3 regions of the Streptomyces sp. NBC_00859 genome follow, and region 1 is predicted to be linked to each of the others. Evidence: riboswitches for the same ligand, from Rfam matches in the RefSeq annotation. Region 1 holds a riboswitch; each other region holds the start of a gene.
What was found. Region 1 has a riboswitch for cobalamin ahead of OG584_RS10635 (ribonucleoside-diphosphate reductase subunit alpha). Riboswitches for the same ligand answer to the same signal wherever they lie in the genome.
Positions count from the first base shown of each region.

Region 2: it holds a riboswitch for cobalamin, as region 1 does, so the genes downstream of both, cobN (cobaltochelatase subunit CobN) here and OG584_RS10635 (ribonucleoside-diphosphate reductase subunit alpha) in region 1, are expected to answer to the same signal.
Region 3: it holds a riboswitch for cobalamin, as region 1 does, so the genes downstream of both, OG584_RS04255 (CbtB-domain containing protein) here and OG584_RS10635 (ribonucleoside-diphosphate reductase subunit alpha) in region 1, are expected to answer to the same signal.

Region 1 covers NZ_CP108826.1:2,534,752-2,542,039, reverse strand. Annotated here, with positions in the region: gene OG584_RS10640 (ribonucleotide-diphosphate reductase subunit beta) at 1-43, opposite strand, end outside; gene OG584_RS10635 (ribonucleoside-diphosphate reductase subunit alpha) at 43-2,400, opposite strand; cobalamin riboswitch at 2,528-2,669, opposite strand; gene OG584_RS10630 (GNAT family N-acetyltransferase) at 2,716-3,216, opposite strand; gene mctP (monocarboxylate uptake permease MctP) at 3,346-4,977, opposite strand; gene OG584_RS10620 (DUF3311 domain-containing protein) at 4,974-5,216, opposite strand; gene OG584_RS10615 (aldo/keto reductase) at 5,471-6,436, shown strand; gene OG584_RS10610 (GntR family transcriptional regulator) at 6,458-7,222, opposite strand.
Region 2 covers NZ_CP108826.1:7,620,794-7,628,081, forward strand. Annotated here, with positions in the region: gene cobM (precorrin-4 C(11)-methyltransferase) at 1-11, shown strand, start outside; gene OG584_RS33585 (cobalt-precorrin-5B (C(1))-methyltransferase) at 87-1,205, opposite strand; gene OG584_RS33590 (cobalt-precorrin-6A reductase) at 1,217-1,966, shown strand; gene OG584_RS33595 (precorrin-2 C(20)-methyltransferase) at 2,007-3,506, opposite strand; gene OG584_RS33600 (precorrin-8X methylmutase) at 3,515-4,156, opposite strand; gene OG584_RS33605 (cobalamin biosynthesis protein CobG) at 4,161-5,480, opposite strand; cobalamin riboswitch at 5,586-5,740, shown strand; gene cobN (cobaltochelatase subunit CobN) at 5,775-7,288, shown strand, end outside.
Region 3 covers NZ_CP108826.1:1,017,091-1,024,378, forward strand. Annotated here, with positions in the region: gene OG584_RS04240 (DUF2127 domain-containing protein) at 64-837, shown strand; gene OG584_RS04245 (histidine phosphatase family protein) at 827-1,450, opposite strand; gene OG584_RS04250 (histidine phosphatase family protein) at 1,686-2,255, opposite strand; adenosylcobalamin (AdoCbl) riboswitch at 2,391-2,532, shown strand; gene OG584_RS04255 (CbtB-domain containing protein) at 2,536-2,760, shown strand; gene OG584_RS04260 (CbtA family protein) at 2,788-3,561, shown strand; gene OG584_RS04265 (alkaline phosphatase family protein) at 3,841-5,265, shown strand; gene OG584_RS04270 (HD domain-containing protein) at 5,425-5,859, opposite strand; partial or broken gene OG584_RS04275 (TetR/AcrR family transcriptional regulator) at 5,902-6,573, opposite strand; gene OG584_RS04280 (FAD-dependent monooxygenase) at 6,684-7,288, shown strand, end outside.

The sequences.
Region 1 (7,288 bases):
GGTCGAGCAGGTTCTTCTCGGACTTCTGGGAATCGGTGCTCATTACTGGCAGGCCTCGCAGGACTCGGGGTTCTCAAGGGAGCAGGCGATGGCGTCCGCGTCCGCGGCGGCCGGGGCCTGCTGGGCGGGGACGGTGGCGGAGCGCGCCGCCCGCGCGATGCGCGTCGCCGGACGGGAGCGCAGGTAGTACGTGGTCTTGATGCCCTGCTTCCACGCGTAGGCGTACATCGAGGAGAGCTTGCCGATGGTGGGCGTCTCCAGGAAGAGGTTCAGCGACTGGCTCTGGTCGATGTACGGGGTACGGGCCGCGGCCATGTCGATCAGGCCGCGCTGCGGGATCTCCCACGCCGTGCGGTACAGCACGCGGACCTCCTCGGGGATCCAGCTGAAGCCCTGGACCGAACCGCTGGCCTCGCGCAGCGCCTCACGGGACTGCGCGTCCCAGACGCCCAGTTGCTTGAGCTCGTTCACCAAGTAGGCGTTGACCTGGAGGAATTCACCCGAGAGGGTCTCGCGCTTGAAGAGGTTGGAGACCTGCGGTTCGATGCACTCGTACACCCCGGCGATCGAGGCGATGGTGGCGGTCGGCGCGATGGCCAGCAGCAGCGAGTTGCGCATACCGGTCTTCGCGATCCTGGCGCGCAGCGCCTCCCAGCGCTCCGGCCAGGCGGACTCGGCCGCGTAGTGGTCGGGGTGCAGCACACCGCGCGCCGCGCGGGTCCGCTCCCAGGCGGGCAGCGGACCGTTGCTCTCGGCGAGGTCGCAGGACGCCTCGTACGCGGCGAGCATGATCCGCTCGGAGATCCGGGTGGAGAGCGCCCTGGCCTGAGGGGAGTCGAAGGGCAGCCGCAGCTGGAAGAAGACGTCCTGGAGCCCCATGAGGCCCAGGCCCACCGGACGCCACTTGGCGTTGGAGCGGCCCGCCTGCTCGGTGGGGTAGAAGTTGATGTCCACGACCCGGTCGAGGAAGGTGACCGCGGTGCGGACGGTCGCGTCCAGGCGCTCCCAGTCGAGCGAGTCGCCCGAGACGAACGCGCCGACGTTGACCGAGCCCAGGTTGCAGACCGCCGTCTCGCCGTCGTCCGTCACTTCGAGGATCTCGGTGCAGAGGTTCGACGAGTGGACGACGGAGCCGGGCTCGGCGGTCTGGTTGGCAGTCCGGTTCGACGCGTCCTTGAAGGTCATCCACCCCTGGCCGGTCTGGGCGAGGGTGCGCATCATCCGCCCGTACAGCTCGCGGGCGGGAATCGTCTTCCTGGCCAGACCTTCGGCTTCGGCCTTGCGGTACGCGGCGTCGAAGGCGTCGCCCCACAGATCGGTCAGCTCCGGCACATCAGCGGGCGAGAACAGCGACCAGGTGCCGTCGGTGTCGACCCGGCGCATGAACTCGTCGGGTACCCAGTGCGCCAGGTTGAGGTTGTGCGTACGCCGGGCGTCCTCACCGGTGTTGTCGCGCAGCTCCAGGAACTCCTCGATGTCCGAGTGCCAGGTCTCCAGGTAGACGGCTGCTGCGCCCTTGCGCCGGCCGCCCTGGTTCACCGCGGCGACCGAGGCGTCGAGGGTCTTGAGGAAGGGGACGATGCCGTTGGAGTGCCCGTTCGTGCCCCGGATCAGCGAACCGCGGGAGCGGATACGGGAGTACGAGAGGCCGATGCCGCCCGCGTGCTTCGAGAGGCGGGCCACCTCGTGGTAGCGCCCGTAGATCGAGTCCAGCTGGTCCAGCGGCGAGTCCAGCAGATAGCAGGAGGACATCTGCGGGTGCCGGGTGCCCGAGTTGAAGAGCGTGGGGGAGGAGGGCAGGTAGTCGAGGCGGCTCATCAGCGCGTACAGCGCGGCCACCTCGTCCAGGGCGCCCGCCGATTCGTCGGCGGCCAGACCGCAGGCGACCCGGAGCATGAAGTGCTGGGGGGTCTCGATCACCTGGCGGGTGATCGGGTGGCGCAGCAGGTAACGGCTGTAGAGGGTGCGGAGCCCGAAGTACCCGAAGCGGTCGTCGGCCGAAGTGTCGATGAGCGCGTCCAGCCGCGCGGCGTGAAGCCGTACGAAGCTGTCCGTGCGGTCGGCGATCAGGCCCTCGCGGAAGCCCGCGGCGACGGATTCCGAGAACGACACCGCGCCCTGTCCGGCCGCCTCGTCCGCGATGGTGCGGGTGAGCAGCCGGGCGGCGAGCCGCGAGTACGCCGGGTCCTCGGAGATGAGACCCGCGGCCGCCTCGGTGGCCAGCTCCCGCAACTCGGCCTCGTCCGACGCGGCGTTGCGCCCGCGCAGGGCGGCAGCGGCGACCTTGCCGGGGTCGGTGTCGGTGAGATCGGCGGTGAGGTCGGTCAGGGTCCGCAGCAGTACGGTTCCCGGGGCGTCCGCCACCTGCTCGGTGACAGGTGCGGTGGGCGCGATGGTCACGGTGCGCTCTCCCTCGCTCGGCTGGGGCCGGCGGGGGCACGGGCGCGTACGGGCACAGCAGAGCAGCACACCGCACAGCATCCGCAGGCCCTACCGCGAGGCCCGGACGTTTCCCATCCGGTTCGGTCGAACCGGATGTGCTGTCGGCAGGTCCTCGGACTCCGCGGTGCGCGAAAGCGCACTGATCACACCGTTGCGGGACAGTTCCGGATTCGCACCGGATTCCCCTGCGACGACAGCGAGCACGAGCATACATGTGGGGTGCCGTTCGGAAAGCACCCCCCATATGTTGTGTCGTGGGCGGTCAGCTCGGGTTCAGAGGAGCAGTGCGTACGTCAGCAGGGTCAGCCCCGGAATGGGGTCCCAGTCCCTCTCAGGCGTCCGTATGAAGCCCAGCCGGGAGTAGATCCGGTGGGCCCCGGCCATCGCCGGCTGAGTGGACAGGACGAGCCGCGAGACCCCCTCGCAGGTCCGTGCCCGCGCGACGCAGGCACGGACCAGAGCCTCACCCGCGCCCTGCCCCCGAGCCGTGTGGTCCACCGCGAGCATCCGGAACTCCGCGTCGCCCGGTCCGGCGATGTCGGCCCATTCGCTGCCGGGCCGGGCGAAGGTCACCCCGCCGAGCAGCCGCCCCGAATCATCGGCCGCTACCAGTACTTCGGCCCCGGCCGCCCTCTGCTCCACCGCGCGCAGCAGGTCGAGATACGGGTCGTCGGCGCCGAAGTCCAGCAGCCCGTCCTGGAGGTAGGCGCGGGCGGTGATCGCGCCGAGTTCCTCGTAGTCCCGCGGTTCGGCGGGCCTGATGGCGATGTCCATGCGGGCAGTGTGCCGTACGGCGCCGGCCCGCGGCAGGGGCGTCAGCCTGCGGGCCGGGGAAACGCAGCGGGCCGCCGCATCTCCCGGGGGAGATGCGGCGGCCCGGACCTGCTGCCGGTGTCCGGCCCGTCAGCGTCCGGCGGGGCTGGCGGCGGTGGCCGGCGGGAGCTCCACCTGGACGTCCTTGTCACCGGCGTCCGCCGTGTAGTCCTCCGGCGAGGTCTCGTCGATCCCGGCCGGTGCCTTGACCGCGTTGAGCACGACGGTGAGTACCAGCGTCACCACGACGTTCAGCACGAACGCCGTCAGACCGATGTAGCCGATCTGCCCGATGCCCGGGATCTCCTTGGACGAGCCGCCGAAGTGCGCCTGGGTCGGGCTGGCCACGCCGTAGGCGGCGAGCGTGCCGTAGACCATGCCGACCGCCCAGCCGGCGAGCAGCGCCCAGCGGTGGAACCACCGGGTGAAGAGCCCGCCGACCAGCGCCGGCATCGTCTGCAGGATCCAGATGCCGCCCAGGAGCTGGAAGTTGATCGCCACCGTCGGGTCCATGGCGAGCACGAACAGGAGCGCGCCGACCTTGACCACGAGTGACACCAGCTTGGAGACCTTGGCCTCCTGGGCGGGTGTCGCACCCGGCTTGATGAAGTCCTTGTAGATGTTGCGGGTGAAGAGGTTCGCCGCCGCGATGGACATGATCGCGGCCGGTACCAGGGCGCCGATGCCGATGGCGGCGAAGGCCACGCCCGCGAACCAGTCGGGGAACATGTTCTCGAAGAGCTGGGGGATCGCCAGCTGGCCGTTCTTCACCTTGATGCCCGCGGCGATCGCCATGAAGCCGAGCAGCGCGAGCAGTCCGAGCATCAGCGAGTACAGCGGCAGGATCGCGGTGTTGCGGCGGATCACGTTGCGGCTGCGCGAGGAGAGCGTCGCCGTGATCGAGTGCGGGTACATGAACAGCGCGAGCGCCGATCCGAGCGCCAGCGTCGCGTAACCCCACTGTCCCGCGGCGGCCGGCGCGAGCGCCCCGCGTGGCTTGCCCGTCGCAGGGTTGGTCTGCGAGAACGCGTGGCCTGCCTTGGCGAAGATGTCGTCGAAGCCGCCGAGCTTGATCGGGATGTAGATGATCGCCACCAGGATGACGATGTAGATCAGGCCGTCCTTGACGAAGGCGATCAGTGCGGGGGCCCGCAGCCCCGACGAGTAGGTGTATGCGGCGAGCACCGCGAAGGCGATCAGCAGCGGGAGGTCCTTGACGAACCAGTTGCTGCCTTCGCCGCCCACGCCCATGACATCGAGAACCGCCTGGATACCGACCAGTTGGAGCGCGATGTACGGCATCGTGGCGAGGATTCCGGTGACCGCCACGGCCAGCGAGAGCCCCTTCGACCCGAAGCGCCCGCGGACGAAGTCCGATGTCGTCACGTAGCCGTGCTTGTGGGACACCGACCAGAGCCGCGGCAGGAAGGTGAAGATCAGCGGGTAGACGAGGATCGTGTACGGCACGGCGAAGAATCCCGCCGCGCCCGCCGCGTAGACGGCCGCGGGGACGGCGACGAAGGTGTACGCCGTATAGAGGTCGCCGCCGAGCAGGAACCAGGTGACCCACGTGCCGAACGACCGTCCGCCGAGCCCCCATTCGTCGAGGGTGGCCGCGTTGTCCGCGCGGCGCCAGCGGGCGGCCATGAAGCCGACGACCGTGACGGCCACGAAGAAGAAGATGAAGACGCCGAGCGCGACGCCGTTCACACCGTCCTTCATGCGGACGCACCTCCCTTGCGCGCGCGCTGGTCGCGCTGCCACAGCTTGTACGCGGTCATCGTGAGTACGGTCGAGATGAGCACCCAGAGCATCTGGTACCAGTAGAAGAACGGGATACCGATGAAGGCCGGGTCCACCTTCGCGTACGAACTCACCCAGAGCATGGCTGCGAAGGGTGCGATCAGACAAACCGCGATGATCACGCGCACCGGCGTGACCACCGGTTTTTTCTCGGGCATGGTGCGGTCCGTCCCCTCACTGAGCACCTGGTACAACGCGCAGGAAATCTAGGCGAGGAAGCTCGTCCGGCGGAAGCCCTATCCGCATACCGGAACGGCAACGCCGCTCAATCGGTTGATTTCGACGGCAACCACCCCTGCGCCGCTATTGGCCTAGACCTTTTTTCGGATATGGCCACGTGGCGGCCGCCCGGCTCCTACAGTCGGGACCGGATGCCGGGTGGCCCGGCACCTTCAGTTGGCTGGGAGCACATATGAAGTACGTGAGGACGGGCGGGACCGGAGGCCTCGATGTGAGCGCACTCTGCCTGGGTGCGCTGCGTTTCGGCTCGATGACCGACGAGGCCACGGCGTTCGCGATACTCGACCGTTTCCTCGACGCCGGCGGCACGTTCATCGACACCGCCAACACCTATGCGTTCTGGGTCGACGGCTGTACCGGCGAGGAAAGCGAGAACCTCATCGGCCGCTGGATGGCCGGCCGGGGTGTGCGGGACCGGGTCGTGCTCGCCACCAAGGCCGGGGCGCTGCCCGACCCGCTGGACGCGCCCTGGCCCGAAAAGGCCGAGGGGCTGGCGCCCGAGGTGATGCGACGTCAGACCGAAGCCGCACTGCGCCGTCTCGGCACCGACCGGATCGACGTCTTCTACTCGCACATCGAAGACCGCAGGACTCCGGTCCACGAGCAGGTGGCCGGGCTCGGCTCGCTGGTCGCGGACGGCAAGGTACGGGTGCTCGGAGCCAGCAACCACACCGCGTGGCGCATCGAGCAGGCCCGCGTCGCGGCCCGGGAGCTGTCCGTGGCCGGATACAGCTGTATCCAGCAGCGCTACACCTACCTCCAGCCCCGGCCCGGCGTCGATTTCGGGGTCAATCCGCACGCCTCCGATGAACTTCTCGACTATGTAAGCTCCGAGCCCGACGAGCTGACGCTGCTGGGTTACTCCACGCTGCTGAGCGGTGCGTACGGCCGGGACGACCGGCCGGTGCCCGCCGAGTACGACCACCCGGGGACGGCCGCCCGCCTCGCCGCGGTGCGCGCGGTGGCGGCGGAGACGGGAGCAACGCCGAACCAAGTCGTCCTGGCGTGGCTCCTCGGCGGTTCGCCCTCCGTGCTGCCCGTCATCGGGGTCAGCTCCGTCGCCCAGCTGGAGGAGTGTCTGGCCGCCGTCGACCTCAAACTCGACGCCGAGCACCGCACTCTGCTCGACGCGGCCTGACCGGAGCGGGGCCGGCCGGTGTCAGCCGGTCGGCCGCCGCAGCCTCGCGACGAACTTGTAGCGGTCGCCGCGGTAGACCGAGCGCACCCACTCCACCGGCTCGCCCCGCTCGTCGATCGAGTGGCGCGAGAGCATCAGCATCGGGAGCCCGACGTCCGTCCCGAGCAGCCCGGCTTCCCGCGGCGTGGCCAGTGAGGTCTCGATCGTCTCCTCCGCCTCGGCCAGGCGGACGTCGTACACCTCGGACAGCGCGGCGTAGAGCGAGGTGTACTTCACGAGCGAACGGCGCAGCGCGGGGAAGCGCTTGGCGGACAGATGCGTGGTCTCGATGGCCATCGGCTCACCGCTCGCCAGTCGCAGCCGCTCGATCCGCAGTACCCGTCCGCCGGCCGTGATGTCGAGCAGTCCCGCGAGGGTGTCGTCCGCGGTGACATAACCGATGTCCAGCAGCTGGGACGTGGGCTCAAGCCCCTGCGCCCGCATGTCCTCGGTGTATGAGGTGAGCTGGAGGGCCTGCGAGACCTTGGGTTTGGCCACGAACGTGCCCTTGCCCTGGATGCGCTCCAGACGGCCCTCCACGACCAGTTCCTGGAGCGCCTGGCGCACAGTGGTGCGCGAAGTGTCGAACTCGGCGGCGAGGGTCCGCTCGGGCGGCACGGGTGTGCCCGGGGGGAGCGTCTCCGTCATGTCGAGCAAGTGCCGCTTGAGGCGGTAGTACTTGGGCACCCGCGCGGTGCGTCCGGGTGTTGTGCCACCCGCCTCCACGGTCCCCCCGTTGGTGCCCATCGCCTGCCTTCCCGAGTGCTGCGCTGCTGCCGTCACCGGCTCCTCCGTCTGTCGCGGCTCACATGG
Region 2 (7,288 bases), 5.1 Mb from region 1:
ACGTCTCCTAGGCCGTGCCCGCGAAGTCGCGCCCGGCGTACGACGCCCGGTACGCAATCCCGCCGCACCGGACGAATGCCCGAGTGCTACGAACGGGCCGTGCTCCGGCCAACGACGTTGCCCGCCCGGTCGATACAGATGACATCGACCGCGACAGGTGCGCCCCGCAGTACCGCCAGTGCCTGGTCGCGGGCGGTTGCGGCCACCAGGTCGCCCAGCGGGACACCCGCCGCGCGGCACAACTGCAGGGCTGCCAGTCCGGTGTTCGCCCCGGCGACCTCCGCGGCCAGCGCTTCGCCCGCGCCGCCCCGCCGGGCCAGGCCGGCCAGGAACGCCTTGTCGACCTGGGAGCGGCCCGAGTGCAGATCGAGGTGTCCTGCTGCCAGCTTCGAGAGTTTGGCGAAGCCACCGCAGACGGTGAGCCGGTCCACCGGATGGCGGCGCACGTACTTGAGCACGGCCCCCGCGAAGTCGCCCATGTCGAGCAGGGCGTCCTCGGGGAGCCCGTACTCGGCGACGACCGTCCGCTCCGACGTGGAGCCGGTGCACCCGGCCAGATGCGTACGCCCGGCGGCCCGTGCGACGTCGACACCACGCCGGATCGAGTCGATCCATGCCGAGCACGAATAGGGCACCACGATGCCCGTGGTCCCGAGGATGGAGAGACCACCCAGGATGCCTAGCCGGGGATTCCAGGTGGAGCGGGCGATCTCCTCGCCATGATCGACGGACACGGTGATCTCGGCGTCCGCGCCGGCGCCGTAGCGCTCGGCGACGCGCGCGATGTGTTCGCGCATCATCTGCCGCGGCACCGGGTTGACGGCAGGCTCGCCGACATCCAGCGGCAGCCCGGGGCGTGTGACGGTGCCTACCCCAGGGCCCGCTCTGAACGCGACGCCCGAGCCCGGCGGCAGCCGCCTGACGGTGACGCGTACCAGTGCCCCATGGGTGACGTCCGGGTCGTCGCCCGCGTCCTTGACCACTCCCGCGGTGGCCCGTCCGTCACTCAGCTCCTCGACGGCCAGCGCGAACGACGGCGTCTGCCCCTTGGGCAGGGTGATCGTCACGGGGTCCGGGAAATCGCCGCTCAGCAGCGCGGTCCAGGCGGCCGTGGCGGCAGCCGTCGCACAGGCACCCGTGGTCCAGCCGGGCCGCAGCCCGGTGTGCTTGAGTTGGGCGCTGCGGCCACCAGTTCCCTCAGTCATGAAAGGCTCCGATGCACGTACTGATACTCGGCGGCACGACCGAGGCCCGCCGTCTTGCCGCGGCGCTGCACCCCGTCGTCCGTGTCACCAGTTCACTGGCCGGGCGGGTCGCACAGCCCGTGCTGCCGCCCGGAGAGGTCCGTATCGGCGGGTTCGGCGGGGCCGGGGGACTGGCGCAGTGGATGCGCGAGCACGAGGTCGGCGCGCTCATCGACGCCACCCATCCTTTCGCCGGAACCATCAGTTTCAACGCGGCCTCAGCCGCTGCCACCGCCCATGTTCCCCTGCTCGCTCTGCGCAGGCCCGGGTGGGTGCCGGGCAGGGGTGACGACTGGCATCCGGCGGACTCCCTGGAGCAGGCCGCCGGAATGCTCCCCGCGCTCGGACGCCGGATCTTCCTCACCACCGGAAGGACCGGTCTCGCCGCCTTCGCCGCTCTGGACGAACTCTGGTTTCTCGTACGGTCGGTGGACGCGCCGCAGCCGCCGCATCCGCTCCGCATGAGGACGCTGCTCGACCGGGGACCCTTCGCGCTGGAGGACGAGAGAGCGTTGCTGCGCGACCACGGCATCGACGTGATGGTCACCAAGGACAGCGGCGGATCGGCCACCGCCGCCAAACTCACCGCGGCCCGGGAGGCCGGCCTCCCGGTCGTGGTCGTCCGCCGCCCGGCCGCCCCCGAAGGCGTGCCGGTCGCCCGCGACCCCGGCGAAGCTCTCCAGTGGGTACGGGAGTGCCAGGCCGGAAAGTGGCCGGCCTGACCTCCGGGCCCCGGCCTGCGGGCGGCCTTCCCCCGCGGACTCACCCCTGCGGATAGCTCCGGGGAGTCCAGACGATCTCCTCACCGTCGCCCCGCCGGACCGTCCGGGTCCGGGAGGAGCCGACGAGCAGGATCGTGCGCATGTCGACATCGGCCGGATCGAGCGCGGCCAGCCGTACGATCCGCACACTCTCCTGCGGCCCGCCGATGTCGCGCCCAAGCACCACGGGGGTGTCCGGGGACCGGTGCTCCAGGAGCAGGTCGCGGGCCTTGCCGACCTGCCAGGTGCGGCTGCGGGAGCCCGGGTTGTACAGCGCCAGCACCAGATCGGCGGCGGCGGCGGCGCGCAGCCTCTCCGCGATGACCTCCCACGGCTTGAGCCGGTCCGACAGCGAGATCGTGGCGTAGTCGTGACCGAGCGGCGCACCGGCGCGGGCGGCAGCCGCGTTGGCGGCGGTCACCCCCGGCAGCACCCGCACGGGAACATCGCGGTACACGTCCTGCGCCGCGACCTCCAGTACAGCGGTGGCCATGGCGAACACGCCGGGGTCACCGCCGGACACCACGGCGACCTTCCTGCCGCGCCGGGCCAGTTCGAGAGCGAACTCGGCGCGCTCCGACTCCACCTTGTTGTCGGAGCCGTGCCGTCGCTGCCCGGAACGCACCGGGACCCGGTCCAGATATGTGGTGTAGCCCACCAGGTCGTCCGCCGCGGCCAGCGCGCCGCGGGTCTCGGGTGTGAGCCAGAGCGGTCCGGCCGGTCCGGTGCCGACCACGACGACGTCACCGTGTTCCCGTACCGGTTCGGGCGCCCCCACACGGCTCGGCAGCACAGCCACCGAGAAGTACGGCACCGATCCGGCCTCCACGCCGGCCAGTTCACCGGTACGCTCCCCGGGCATCGTGGCGCGCTCCACATAACGTGCTTCCGCCATCCGTCCCGACCGCTCGACCGCCCGGTGAACAGCGGGGAAGGTGCGGCCGAGCTTCATGACCACCGCGGAGTCCGTCGAGGCCAGACGTGCCGTCAGCTCCTCCTCCGGCAGGGTGCCGGGCAGGATCGTCAGCACTTCCTCGCCCTCGACGAGGGGCACACCCAGCCGGGCGGCGGCCGCGCTCACCGACGTCACTCCGGGGATGACCTCGGTCGGATAGCGGTGCGCCAGCCGTTTGTGCATGTGCATGTACGAGCCGTAGAAGAGCGGATCACCCTCGGCGAGTACCGCGACGGTGCGGCCCGCGTCGAGATGCGCGGCGAGCCGGGCTGCCGCCTCGGCGTAGAACTCCTCCATCGCGGCCCGGTATCCGCCGGGATGGTCGGTGGTCTCCGTGGTGACCGGATAGACCAGCGCCTCCTCGATGTGGTCGGCGCGCAGATGCCCGGCAGCGATGGACCGGGCTATGGACCGGCCGTGCCGGGCGCTGTGAAAGGCGATGACCTGCGCCTGGGAGATGACCTCCACGGCGCGTACGGTCATCAGCGACGGGTCACCGGGGCCGAGCCCGACCCCGTACAGCCGACCGGTGCTCAGCTCGCTCATGCTCGAGTTCATTCCTCTTCGCTCGCAATGGCGTTGACCGCGGCCGCCGCGATGGCACTGCCGCCCCGCCGCCCGCGTACCACCAGGTAGTCAAGGCCCGCAACGTCGTCGGCCAGCGCGTCCTTGGACTCGGCCGCGCCGACGAACCCCACCGGGACCCCGATGACCGCCGCGGGACGCGGTGCGCCCTCGCGGATCATCTCAAGGAGCCGGAAGAGAGCGGTCGGCGCGTTACCGACCGCCACCACCGCGCCCTCCATACGGTCACGCCACAGTTCCAGTGCGGCGGCGGTACGCGTCGTGCCGAGCTGCGCGGCGAGGTCGGGCACCGACGGGTCGGACAGGGTGCACACCACGTCATTGCCGGCGGGCAGCCGTTTACGGGTCACGCCACTGGCGACCATGGCCACATCGCACAGTACGGGGGCCCCCGCGCGCAGCGCCTGCCTGGCGCGCGCGACCACCTGCGGGGTGTACGCGAGATCGCGGACCAGGTCGACCATCCCGCAGGCGTGGATCATCCGGACAGCGACCTGGCTGACATCGGCGGGAAGCCCCGAGAGGTCCGCCTCTGCGCGGATGGTCGCAAAGGACTGGCGGTAGATCGCCGGGCCGTCCTTCTCGTAGTCGAACACTGTCTTCTCGCTCATTTCGTCACTGCGGGAGGGGCGTGGTGCGGGCTTCCGCCACGGTGGCGGCGAACTCTGAGGGGTCGTTCATGGTGTCGCGCAGCCGCTCTCCGCGTACGGAGATGTCGTAACCGCCGGCCGTGGCGACCACGTCCACCCAGTCGCCGTGCGGGTGTCCGCAGCGCCGCGCGCACCCCGACCAGTACACGGGCAGACCACGGCCAGTACCGGGAGCGGGCGCGGCGTCGGCGCGCACGTCGGCCAGGGACTTGGCACAGCCGGGGCGTCCGATGCATGCCCCCACCCCGTGCCAGGGCGAGTCGGCCGCGGTGATCATCCCTGCGGCCGAGAGCTCGGCGAGGCGGGTGCGGGCGCTGTCCGGGCCCAGACCGGGGAGTACCACTCCCCGCCAGGGGGTCAGCCGCAGCTCACCGGCGCCGTCGTGCAGTGCCGTGCGGGTCAGCAGGCTCCACTGGCCGGCCGTGATGAGGCCCAGCGGCGCCTCGACGGAGAGTGCTGCCCGACCGTCCGGCGCCGGCACGACGCCGGGCTCAGGGCCGGTACCGGATGTCAGCGGTTCTGCCCGTTCCCGGGCAGCGGCCGTGATGCCGGCGGCTGACAGCCGCTCCGCGACCGCCCGTACGAACGCGGAAGGCCCGCCGGGAAGTTCAGCCACCCGCCAGGCGCCGGTACCGGCGTCACGGGCGGCGCCCAGGAAGGTCTCGGCCGCCAGCAGCGCGCAGCGGGCAGCGTGTTCGGGCGGCACCACGAGCACCTCCCGCGCCCCGCCGGCGCACAGCAGGGCGCCGGCGTCCGGAGAAGCGATCAACGTCACATCGGCGCCGAGCCCGGCCACATCGCCCCGGCCGTCGTCGAACGCGAACAGAAAGCGGCCGGACAGCTCGGCAGCCGCGTCGCACGCGCAGAGCAGCGAGTCCAACTCACGTGCCCAGGCGTGCACATCGGCCGCTGCCGGTGATTCGAGTCCGGACAGCGGGGAGGCCACGATGTTGCGGGCCCGCTCGTGGCGCACGGAGGGCAGCAGTCCGGCGTCCGCGAGTACGCCGGCGAGCTCCTGGCCGCAGTCCGGCGCCAGCCCGCGCAGCTGCACGTTGCCGCGTGACGTCAGGTGGAGTGCCCCGTCGCCGAGCCGTCGCGCCGCATCCATCAGCGTCCGGGCCTGGGACACCGTCAGTACGCCCGCGGGGATCCTGACCCGGGCGAGCGCGCCGTCGTCCGCCGTGTGCAGGCGCAGACTCCCCGGACACGCGTCACCGCGGTCACGCCGGGGGACCGGCTGCCGTGGCGGCGGGGGTGCGGAAGTGCGGGGCATGGCGGCGAGCATACCGATCGGTCCGCAGCGGGTCCGTCCTGCGCCGACGTGACGGTCCTTACGACCCGGTGTGCGCGGGGCCGGGTCCGCGGATCCGCCTCCGGCCGCCCGTCAGGTCGTTACTATGCTTGTCGGCGGGCTGATCGGCCCGCAATCGCCTACGACGGCGACAGGGGAGGAAGCCCGGTGAAATCCCGGCGCGGTCCCGCCACTGTGAGCCCGGCTCTCCGAGCCGGGTGAGCCAGGAACTCCCGCCGTCTTAACACCGCCCGGGGCGCGGACACCCCGAGGAAGGCCTGACGCCGCATGCTCCTGCTTCTGTCGACGTCCGACACCGACCTGCTCAGCGCCCGTGCAGCGGACGGACCGGTGGCTTACCGCTTCGCCAACCCGGCCCGTCTCCAGCTCACCGACCTGCCCGCTCTCCTCGAAGGCGCCGACCTCGTCGTCGTGCGCCTCCTCGGTGGGATCCGCGCCTGGCAGGAGGGCCTCGACCTGCTCCTCGCGGACGGCCGGCCAGTCGTCGTCCTCACCGGTGAGCAGGCCCCCGACGCCCAGTTGATGGAGGCGTCGACCGTCCCGGTCGGGATCGCCGCCGAGGCCCACGCCTATCTGGCGCACGGCGGGCCCGCCAACCTCGATCAGCTCGCGCGATTCCTCTCCGACACCGTGCTCCTCACCGGCCACGGCTTCGAGCCCCCGGCGCCGGCACCCAGCTGGGGCCCCCTGGAACGCACTGTCCGCACCACGGACGGCCCGACCGTCGCGGTGCTCTACTACCGGGCCCACCACATGAGCGGCAACACCGCCTTCGTGGACGCCCTCTGCGAGGCCGTCGAGGACATCGGGGGCCGGGCGCTCCCGCTCTACGTCGCCTCGCTGCGGGCCCCCGAGCCGGAGCTCATCGACACGCTGCGCGCCGCGGATGTCATCGTCACCACCGTGCTGGCGGCGGGAGGGACGAAACCCGCCGAGGCGTCCGCCGGGGGCGACGACGAGTCCTGGGACGCCGGCGCGCTCACCTCGCTGGACGTGCCCATCCTCCAGGCGCTCTGCCTGACAGGTTCGCGGGCCGCCTGGGAGGAGAATGACGAGGGCGTGTCACCGCTCGACGCTGCCAGCCAGATCGCCGTGCCCGAGTTCGACGGCAGGCTGATCACGGTGCCCTTCTCGTTCAAGGAGATCGACCAGGACGGGCTCCCCGCCTATGTCGTCGACCCCGAACGGGCCGCCCGCGTCGCCGGGATCGCCGTGCGCCACGCTCGTCTGCGGCACATAGCCCCGGCCGACAAGCGCCTGGCCCTGGTGCTGTCCGCGTACCCGACCAAGCACTCCAGGATCGGCAACGCCGTCGGTCTCGACACGCCCGCGAGTGCCGTCGCCCTGCTCCGCCGGCTCCGTGACCAGGGCTACGACTTCGGCCCTCAGGAGGTACCCGGCCTCGCGTCGGGAGACGGCGACGAGCTGATCCGCGCGCTGATCGAGGCCGGCGGCCACGACCAGGAGTGGCTCACCGAGGAGCAGCTTGCCCGCAACCCGGTCCGTATCCCCGCCGCCGACTACCGGCGCTGGTACGCCACCCTCCCCGCCCCGCTGCGCGCGGACGTGGAGGAGCACTGGGGCCCGGCGCCCGGCGAGATGTTCCTGGACCGCAGCCGCAACCCGGAGGGCGACATCGTGCTCGCCGCCCTGCGCCACGGCAACCTGCTGATTCTCATCCAGCCGCCGCGCGGGTTCGGCGAGAATCCGATCGCGATCTACCACGATCCCGATCTGCCCCCGTCGCACCACTACTTGGCCGCCTACCGGTGGATCGCCGC
Region 3 (7,288 bases), 1.5 Mb from region 1:
CGGTCCGCCGGCCACCGCGGCGGTGTCGACGAACACGGAATCAATGATCACGGGGAAGACTGCATGAAGATCGACTGGGACCGGCGTACCTGCGCACGGCGCGGGCATGTGACCTACGCCCCTCAGGAACCGGAGCTGGCGGCGCGCCTGCGCGCCGAGACCGGGTTCGGGGAGGCCTGGCGCTGCCTTCGCTGCGGCGACTTCGCCCTCGGGGACCCGCACGCGGCGGGTCCCGCGCGGGATGCGCCGCTGGTGCCGCGCGGCAAGGTACTGCGCGACCTGTTCATCCTGCGCTTCCTCGCCGTGGAGCGTGCGGTGCGCGGCGTGTTCATCGTGCTGGTGGCGGTGGCCGTATGGAAGTTCAGCAACAGCCAGGACGCGGTGCGCCGGCTCTTCGACGAGAATCTGGACGTCCTGCGTCCGGTGTTCCGCCACTTCCACTACGACCTCGACCACTCGCCGGTGGTCGGCACCATCCAGAAGACCTTCGGCTACAAACACTCGACGCTGGTGCTGGTGGCCGCGCTGCTGGTCGTCTACGCGCTGATCGAGATCATCGAGGGCGTCGGACTGTGGCGCGCGAAGCGCTGGGCCGAGTACCTGACCGTCGTCGCCACAGCCGTGTTCCTGCCCCTCGAGGTCTACGAGCTCACCGAGAAGGTCAGCTGGCTGAAGATCGCCACCCTGGCGATCAACATTCTCGCGGTGCTCTACATCCTGCTCGGCAAACGCCTGTTCGGCCTGCGGGGCGGTCACGCAGCCTTCGAGGCCGAACGGCAGAGTGCCTCGCTGCTGGAAGTGGAGACGACGGCCGGGGTGACCGCCGCTACCGGTTGACCGGTCCGGGGACCTGGTTCCACACGGCGAGGGCTGGCCGGCCGTGTTCGGTGCCGATCCGGCTCACCGACGCGGTGTCCAGACGGAAGAGCGCTCCGCCGGAGGCCGGCAGCCCGAGGCGGCGCGCGGTCAGCACCCGCAGGAAGTGCGCGTGCCCGACCAGGACGACGTCCCCGCCCTCGCCGTCGAGGTCGGCGTCGCGCAGCGCCACGTCGACCCGGCTGAGCAGGCGGTCGGCCCGCTCACCGACCTGCTGCGGGGTCTCACCGGGGTGCTCGGGCGGGCCCTCGGCCACTCCGTCGGTCCACAGGTCCCAGTCGGGCCGGTCCCGGTGGATCTCCACACTGGTGATGCCCTCATACGCCCCGTAGTCCCATTCGTGCAGGTCGGCGTCCGTGTGGGAGGGACTCAGCCCGGCGAGCTCGGCGGTCCGCACAGCACGTGACAGAGTGCTGGTCAGCGTGACCGCGATGCGCCGCTCGGCCAGCAGCGGGGCGACGGCCCGAGCCTGCTCCTCACCGAACGCCGTCAGCGGCAGATCCGTCCAGCTGGTGTGTTTCCCGCTGCGGCTCCAGCTGGTCTCACCGTGCCGTACGAGAATCAGCTCTCCCATGACCGCCCTGCCTTCTCGCGTCCACCGCCTCGACGGCTTCTTCGGTCTCGCTGTTGATATCGCTCTTGTCCGCCGGCGACCCGACGCCGGTGTTGATGTTGTACAAAGGCTTCAGCCCGTCACGACCAGCGAAGATTCCCGCGGAGGCAACCCACGGGGTGTGATTCCCGGCGCACTGCCTCCGGGCGCACCGCACCTCAAGCGCAGCGCACCTGCCGCGGGCCCGCATCCCGGGTCAGGGCTCCAGCGGCCGTCCGATGCGCAGGTTCCACCGTCCGGCCCTGCCGCTCAGCTCGGTCAGGGTCAGCGGCGCCGCGTCCAGCCGCCAGAACGCCTCGTCGGGCAGGGCCAGCGCGTGCAGTACGGCCGCCCGCACGACGGCGGGGCCGGCGACCGCGGCCACCCGGCCGCCGCTGCCCGCCAGCCTCTCCAGCCAGCCGCCGGCCCGCTCGCGCAGCCCGCGCAGAGACTCACCGCCGTGCGGTGAGGCCGCGGGGTCCGCCAGCCATTCGGCCACCGCTTCCGGTTCCCGCTCGGCCAGCTCCGCCAGAGTCCTCCCTCGCCAGCGGCCCAAGTCCCAGCCTCTCAGGGCAGGTTCGGGCCGGGCCCGCAGACCGAGCGCGGCAGCTGTCTCACGGCACCGGGCGTCGGGGGCGGCCAGTTGGCGGTCGGCACCCGGCACGGCGTCCGCGGCGAGCGCCGCACGGCGGGCGCCCGACTCGTCCAGCGGCCCCTCGTCGTCGAAGCGGACCTCGCGCAGCGCGGTGCTGCGGGCGGGTGAGATCAACATCACTCGTACCGTCATCGCCGGTCCCTCCTGCTGTCCTGTGCCTCGGCGGGGCAAGCACATCACGGGGGTCGCGGGCAGCGGGCAAGGGGTGTGACGGACCGTCCGGCCGACCGGCACCGTAGCGGAGCCCGCCCGCCAGGCGGTACGGTCACGTGAACATGACGAAGGTGTGATGGAAGTCCGGTGGGAATCCGGCACGGTCGCGCCACTGTGAACCCGCTCCGCGGGAAGTCAGACCCAGGACCTTCGTCTCAGGTACCACGATCGGGACGCGTGTTCCCCAGGAGGTTCTGCCATGGCAAGCTCCCTTGCCCCCACCCCCAGCACTCCCGCCACTCCGGCGATCGCCCCCATCTCCCTCAAGGCCATCGCCCCCTGGGCGGTCTTCTTCGGGATCCTCATGCTCATCCTGCTGTACTTCGTCGGTGCCGAGCAGGGTGCCACTTCGCTCGTCTCGGGCACGGATGTGCACGAGTGGGTCCATGACGGGCGTCATCTCCTCGGCTTCCCCTGCCACTGATCACTGACGTCCAGGGGGACCTCTCTCATGAACTCCATATCCGTACGCGCCCTGCTCGTCCGCGGCATGCTGGCCGGTCTCGTGGCCGGCCTGCTGGCCCTGGTCGTCGCCTACCTGCTCGGTGAACCGCGGGTGGACTCGGCCATCGCCTTCGAGGACGCGCACAGCCACGAGCACGAGATGGAGGTGGTCAGCCGCTCGCTCCAGTCGACAGCCGGTCTGGCCACCGGTGTGCTCGTCTTCGGGATCGCGGTCGGCGGCATCGCCGCTCTCGCGTTCTGCTTCGCGCTCGGGCGTATCGGCCGGTTCGGCCCGCGAGCGACCGCCGCGCTGGTCTCGGTCAGCGCGCTGATCGCGGTGTACGTCGTGCCGTTCCTCAAGTACCCGGCCAACCCGCCGTCCGTGGGCGATCCGGACACGATCGGCAAGCGCACCACCCTGTACTTCCTCATGATGGTCCTCAGCGTGCTGCTCGCCGTCGCCGCGGTGATCCTCGGCAAACGGCTCGCGCCCCGGCTGGGCAACTGGAACGCGACCATCTCGGCGGGAGCCGCGTTCCTCGTGGTGGTCGGTCTCGCCTACGCGTTCCTGCCTGCCGTCAACGAGGTCCCGAAGGACTTCCCTGCCACACTGCTCTGGCAGTTCCGGCTCTCGGCGCTCGCCATCCAGCTCACGCTGTGGACCGCGTTCGGGCTGTTCTTCGGTCACCTCGCCGAGCGCCACCTGCTGCCGCGGACGGCTCCGGCACGTGAGACGACCGGCACGGCGGCACGCACCACCGCACCGGCCGGCCGGGCGTGAAGTGACGGTTCACGGCAGCTGATCACCGGAGCGGGCCGTTTCTCCTCTCCGGCACCGCAGACCCAGAATCCCGCCCGGATCACATCCGGGCGGGATCTGGTCCGTCCGGACCTCTTCCGGGCGGAATCCGCCCGCCGCCGCGGACCACGGCTTGGGCAACTGCTTGCCACTCATTGGCCGCCTGTTCACCGATACGCTCCTCTGCTCCTCACCGGCCTCCCGCGAGAGTTCCGGAGGGTCCTGAACAAGGACCGATCCGAGCTCGAGAAGGGGACGTTCATGGCCGAGTTGACGCGACGCAGACTCCTTGGCTCAGCGGCGGCTGCCGGTGGCGCGGCGGCGCTGTCGCTGCTGCCGCCCAGTGTGCAGAAGGCGGTCGCGGCCGGTCCGCCGCGCCACGGATCGCTGCGCGACATCGAACACGTCGTCATGCTGATGCAGGAGAACCGCTCGTTCGACCACTACTTCGGCACGCTGTCCGGTGTGCGCGGCTTCAGCGATCCGCACGCGCAGAAGCTGGACAACGGAAGGCCTGTCTTCTACCAGCCGGACGCGGTGAACCCGAAGGGCTACCTGCTGCCGTTCCATCTGGACACGCACACGTCGAGCGCCCAGGCCATCCCGTCCACCAGTCACGCCTGGTCCGTCCAGCACGAGGCGTGGAACGGCGGCCGGATGGACCAGTGGCTCCCCGCCCACCGCAAGGCCGACGGGCTCAACGGCCCCTATGTCATGGGCTATTACACCCGTGAGGACATCCCCTTCCAGTTCGCGCTGGCGGAGACCTTCACCATCTGCGACAACTACTTCTGCTCGGTGCTCGGGCCCACCTGGCCGAACCGGCTGTACTGGATGACGGGCACAATCGACCCGAACGGCACCCAGGGCGGCCCGATCCTCAACAACACGGCCCCCACGCCGTACCGCTGGATGACCTACGCCGAGCGGCTCCAGGCGGCGGGCGTCAGCTGGAAGGTCTACCAGCAGGACGACGACTACGGCTGCAACATGCTGGAGAACTTCGAGGCCTTCAAGAACGCCAGGCCCGGTGACGAGCTGTACGAGCGCGGGGTACGCCCCCAGCCGGAGGGCACGTTCGAGGACGACGCCCGCAACGACCGGCTGCCGGCCGTCTCATGGATCATGCCGACGAGCTATCAGTCCGAGCACCCGGACTATCTTCCGGCGGCGGGCGCCGACTTCGTGGCCCAGAAGATCGAGGCCATCGCGTCCAATCCGAAGGTATGGGCGAAGACGGCCTTCATTCTCAACTACGACGAGAACGACGGCCTGTTCGACCATGTGGCGCCCTCCACCCCGAAAGCGGGCACGACGGACGAGTTCGTCCAGGGTCTGCCGATCGGCGGCGGTTTCCGGGTCCCGGCGATCATCGTGTCGCCCTGGACCGTGGGCGGCTGGGTCGCGGGCGAGCGGTTCGACCACACGTCGGCGCTGCAGTTCCTGGAGCGGTTCACGGGCGTGCGGGAACCCAACATCACCCAGTGGCGCCGCCGTACCTTCGGCGATCTGACGTCGGCGTTCCGCTTCTCCGACACCCACCACCGCCCGCCGCACCTGCCGCAGGACACGGCCGAGCAGCTGGAACAGGCGAAGGAGGAGGTGGCCACGCTGCCGAAGCCGACGCTGCCGGGGGCCGACCAGGCGTTCCCGCGGCAGGAGCGGGGGCACCGGCCGCGCACGTAGTGCCGGGGCAGGCAGGGTCCGGTGCGCTTGTGACCTGCCGGGCCCGCTGCGACGCCAGCTCGCCCCGCCGGCCGGCCACGGGCGGTCGCCTGCCCCTTCGGAGCGACGGTCCAGGAAAGCTGTACGCCGTGGCGCACGGCGCCTGGGCCGGCCCGCGGGTCAGCCGATCCCCAACAGCTTCCGCATCCGCGCGTACTTGGCCGTGAGGCGGTCCCTGGTGGGTGCGTCCAGTACGGCCAGCCGCCGCGGGTCCGCGTTGTGCGCGATGTCCGCCTCCTTGACCAGCACCGCGCTCGGAACCGCGAGGAGGCGGGCCGCGTAGGCCTCCGGGGCCTCACCCGCCCGCTTGGTCATGGCGAACACCATGTCCTTGACACTGCGCGGGAGCGGAGCGCCTTCCACCCAGTCCGCGGTGAGCACACCGTCCTCGACCGAGTCGTGCAGCCAGGCTGCGGCGATCTGGTCGTCGGTGCCGCCGCGTGCGGCGACGCCTTCCGCCACGGCTGCCAGGTGCACGGTGTACGGCTGCCCGGCCTTGTCGGTCTGCGTCGCGTGCACCCGGCGCGCGAGCGCCTCGACCTCCGACAGGCTCAGGCCGCCGGAAGGCTCCCGCGGGAAGAAGGTGTGGGCCAGGCCGTCGAGCAGATAACCGAGGCGGCGCTCGAACACCTCCTTCGGGTCCGTCCCAGCGTCCGTCTCACGCAGGGCCCTCGATGTGAGCGGGTACGCGCCCGACTCCGCGGCCGTGTCGAGGTAGGCCGGTTCGGCCCGGCTGTCCTCCCCCGCCTGTCGCGCCGCGCTGCTCCTGCCCGCCTCCAGCCGTCGCGCCTCGGCATGGGCGTATCCCTGGACGAACGCCACGACAGTCCGCCAGACGTCGAGCATCTGCCCGGTCGTGAAGCCGTATCCGTCGAGCAGCGACAGGCCGGACTCCGTCATCGCGAGGGTGCCGGGCCCGAAGGCGTCCACAGTGAGCGCCTGCCGTGCCAGCCACGGGTGGCGCAGAGTGACCTGCCGGGTGGTGTGCGCCATCGCGGTGAGGTCAGCACGCCAGTCGCCGGTACGCGGCGGCATCGCTACATCCGCGCTGACGCGGTCGACCATGAGATGGATGAGGTCCTCGCGGCTGTCGACGTATCGATACAGCGACATCGCGCCTGCCCCGACGCGCTCGGCGACCTTGCGCATGGTCACCGCGTCCAGCCCTTCGGCGTCCGCGAGAGCGATCCCTCCTGCGGCGATGACGTCGTAGGACAGTGCTGCCCGAGCGGCCTTTGCCGGCTGTCCGGCTTTCTCCCAGTTCACCATTTGCGTTTCACTCTAAGCGGTGCGTACATTGTCCGCAAGAGTACAACGTACGCACCCATGGGGCGTGGCCGCCCCGTCCCTCGTCCGCCGACACAGCCGAGGAATTCACGATGGAACCCCTGAACCCCTCCAGCCCCTCACCCACCCCGCAGTGCGACGTCCTGATCGTGGGCGCCGGACCGACCGGCCTCATGGCTGCCTGCGAACTGGCCCGCCGCGGGATCGCCGTCCGCGTCCTCGACAGCGCCCCGGGCCCCTTCACCGGATCCAGGGGCAAGGGTCTGCAGCCCCGGAGCCTGGAAGTCCTGGACAACCTGGGAGTGGCCGGCGAGCTGGTGTCCCGCGGGCGCTTCCGCCTTCCGGTGCGGTTCTACGCGCCCGACGGCAGCTCCACGGATGCCGATCTGAGCGCGGGTTCGGAACCGGACCCCGCAAGCCCTTACGCCCGCACGCTGCTCATCCCCCAGTGGCGTGTCGAGGAGACGCTCCGCCGCCACCTGGAGGGCCTCGGTGCCGCACCCGAGTGGGACCGCACCGTGACCGGCATCGTCCAGCACCCAGGGCACGCCGTTGCCGGGCTGGCCGACGGCTCGACCGTCACCGCCCGTTACGTGATCGGTGCGGACGGCGGCTCCAGTACCGTCCGGCGTCTCCTCGGCATGTCCTTCCTCGGCACCACCGACGAGGACGAGCGCATGCTCCTGGGGGACGTCCG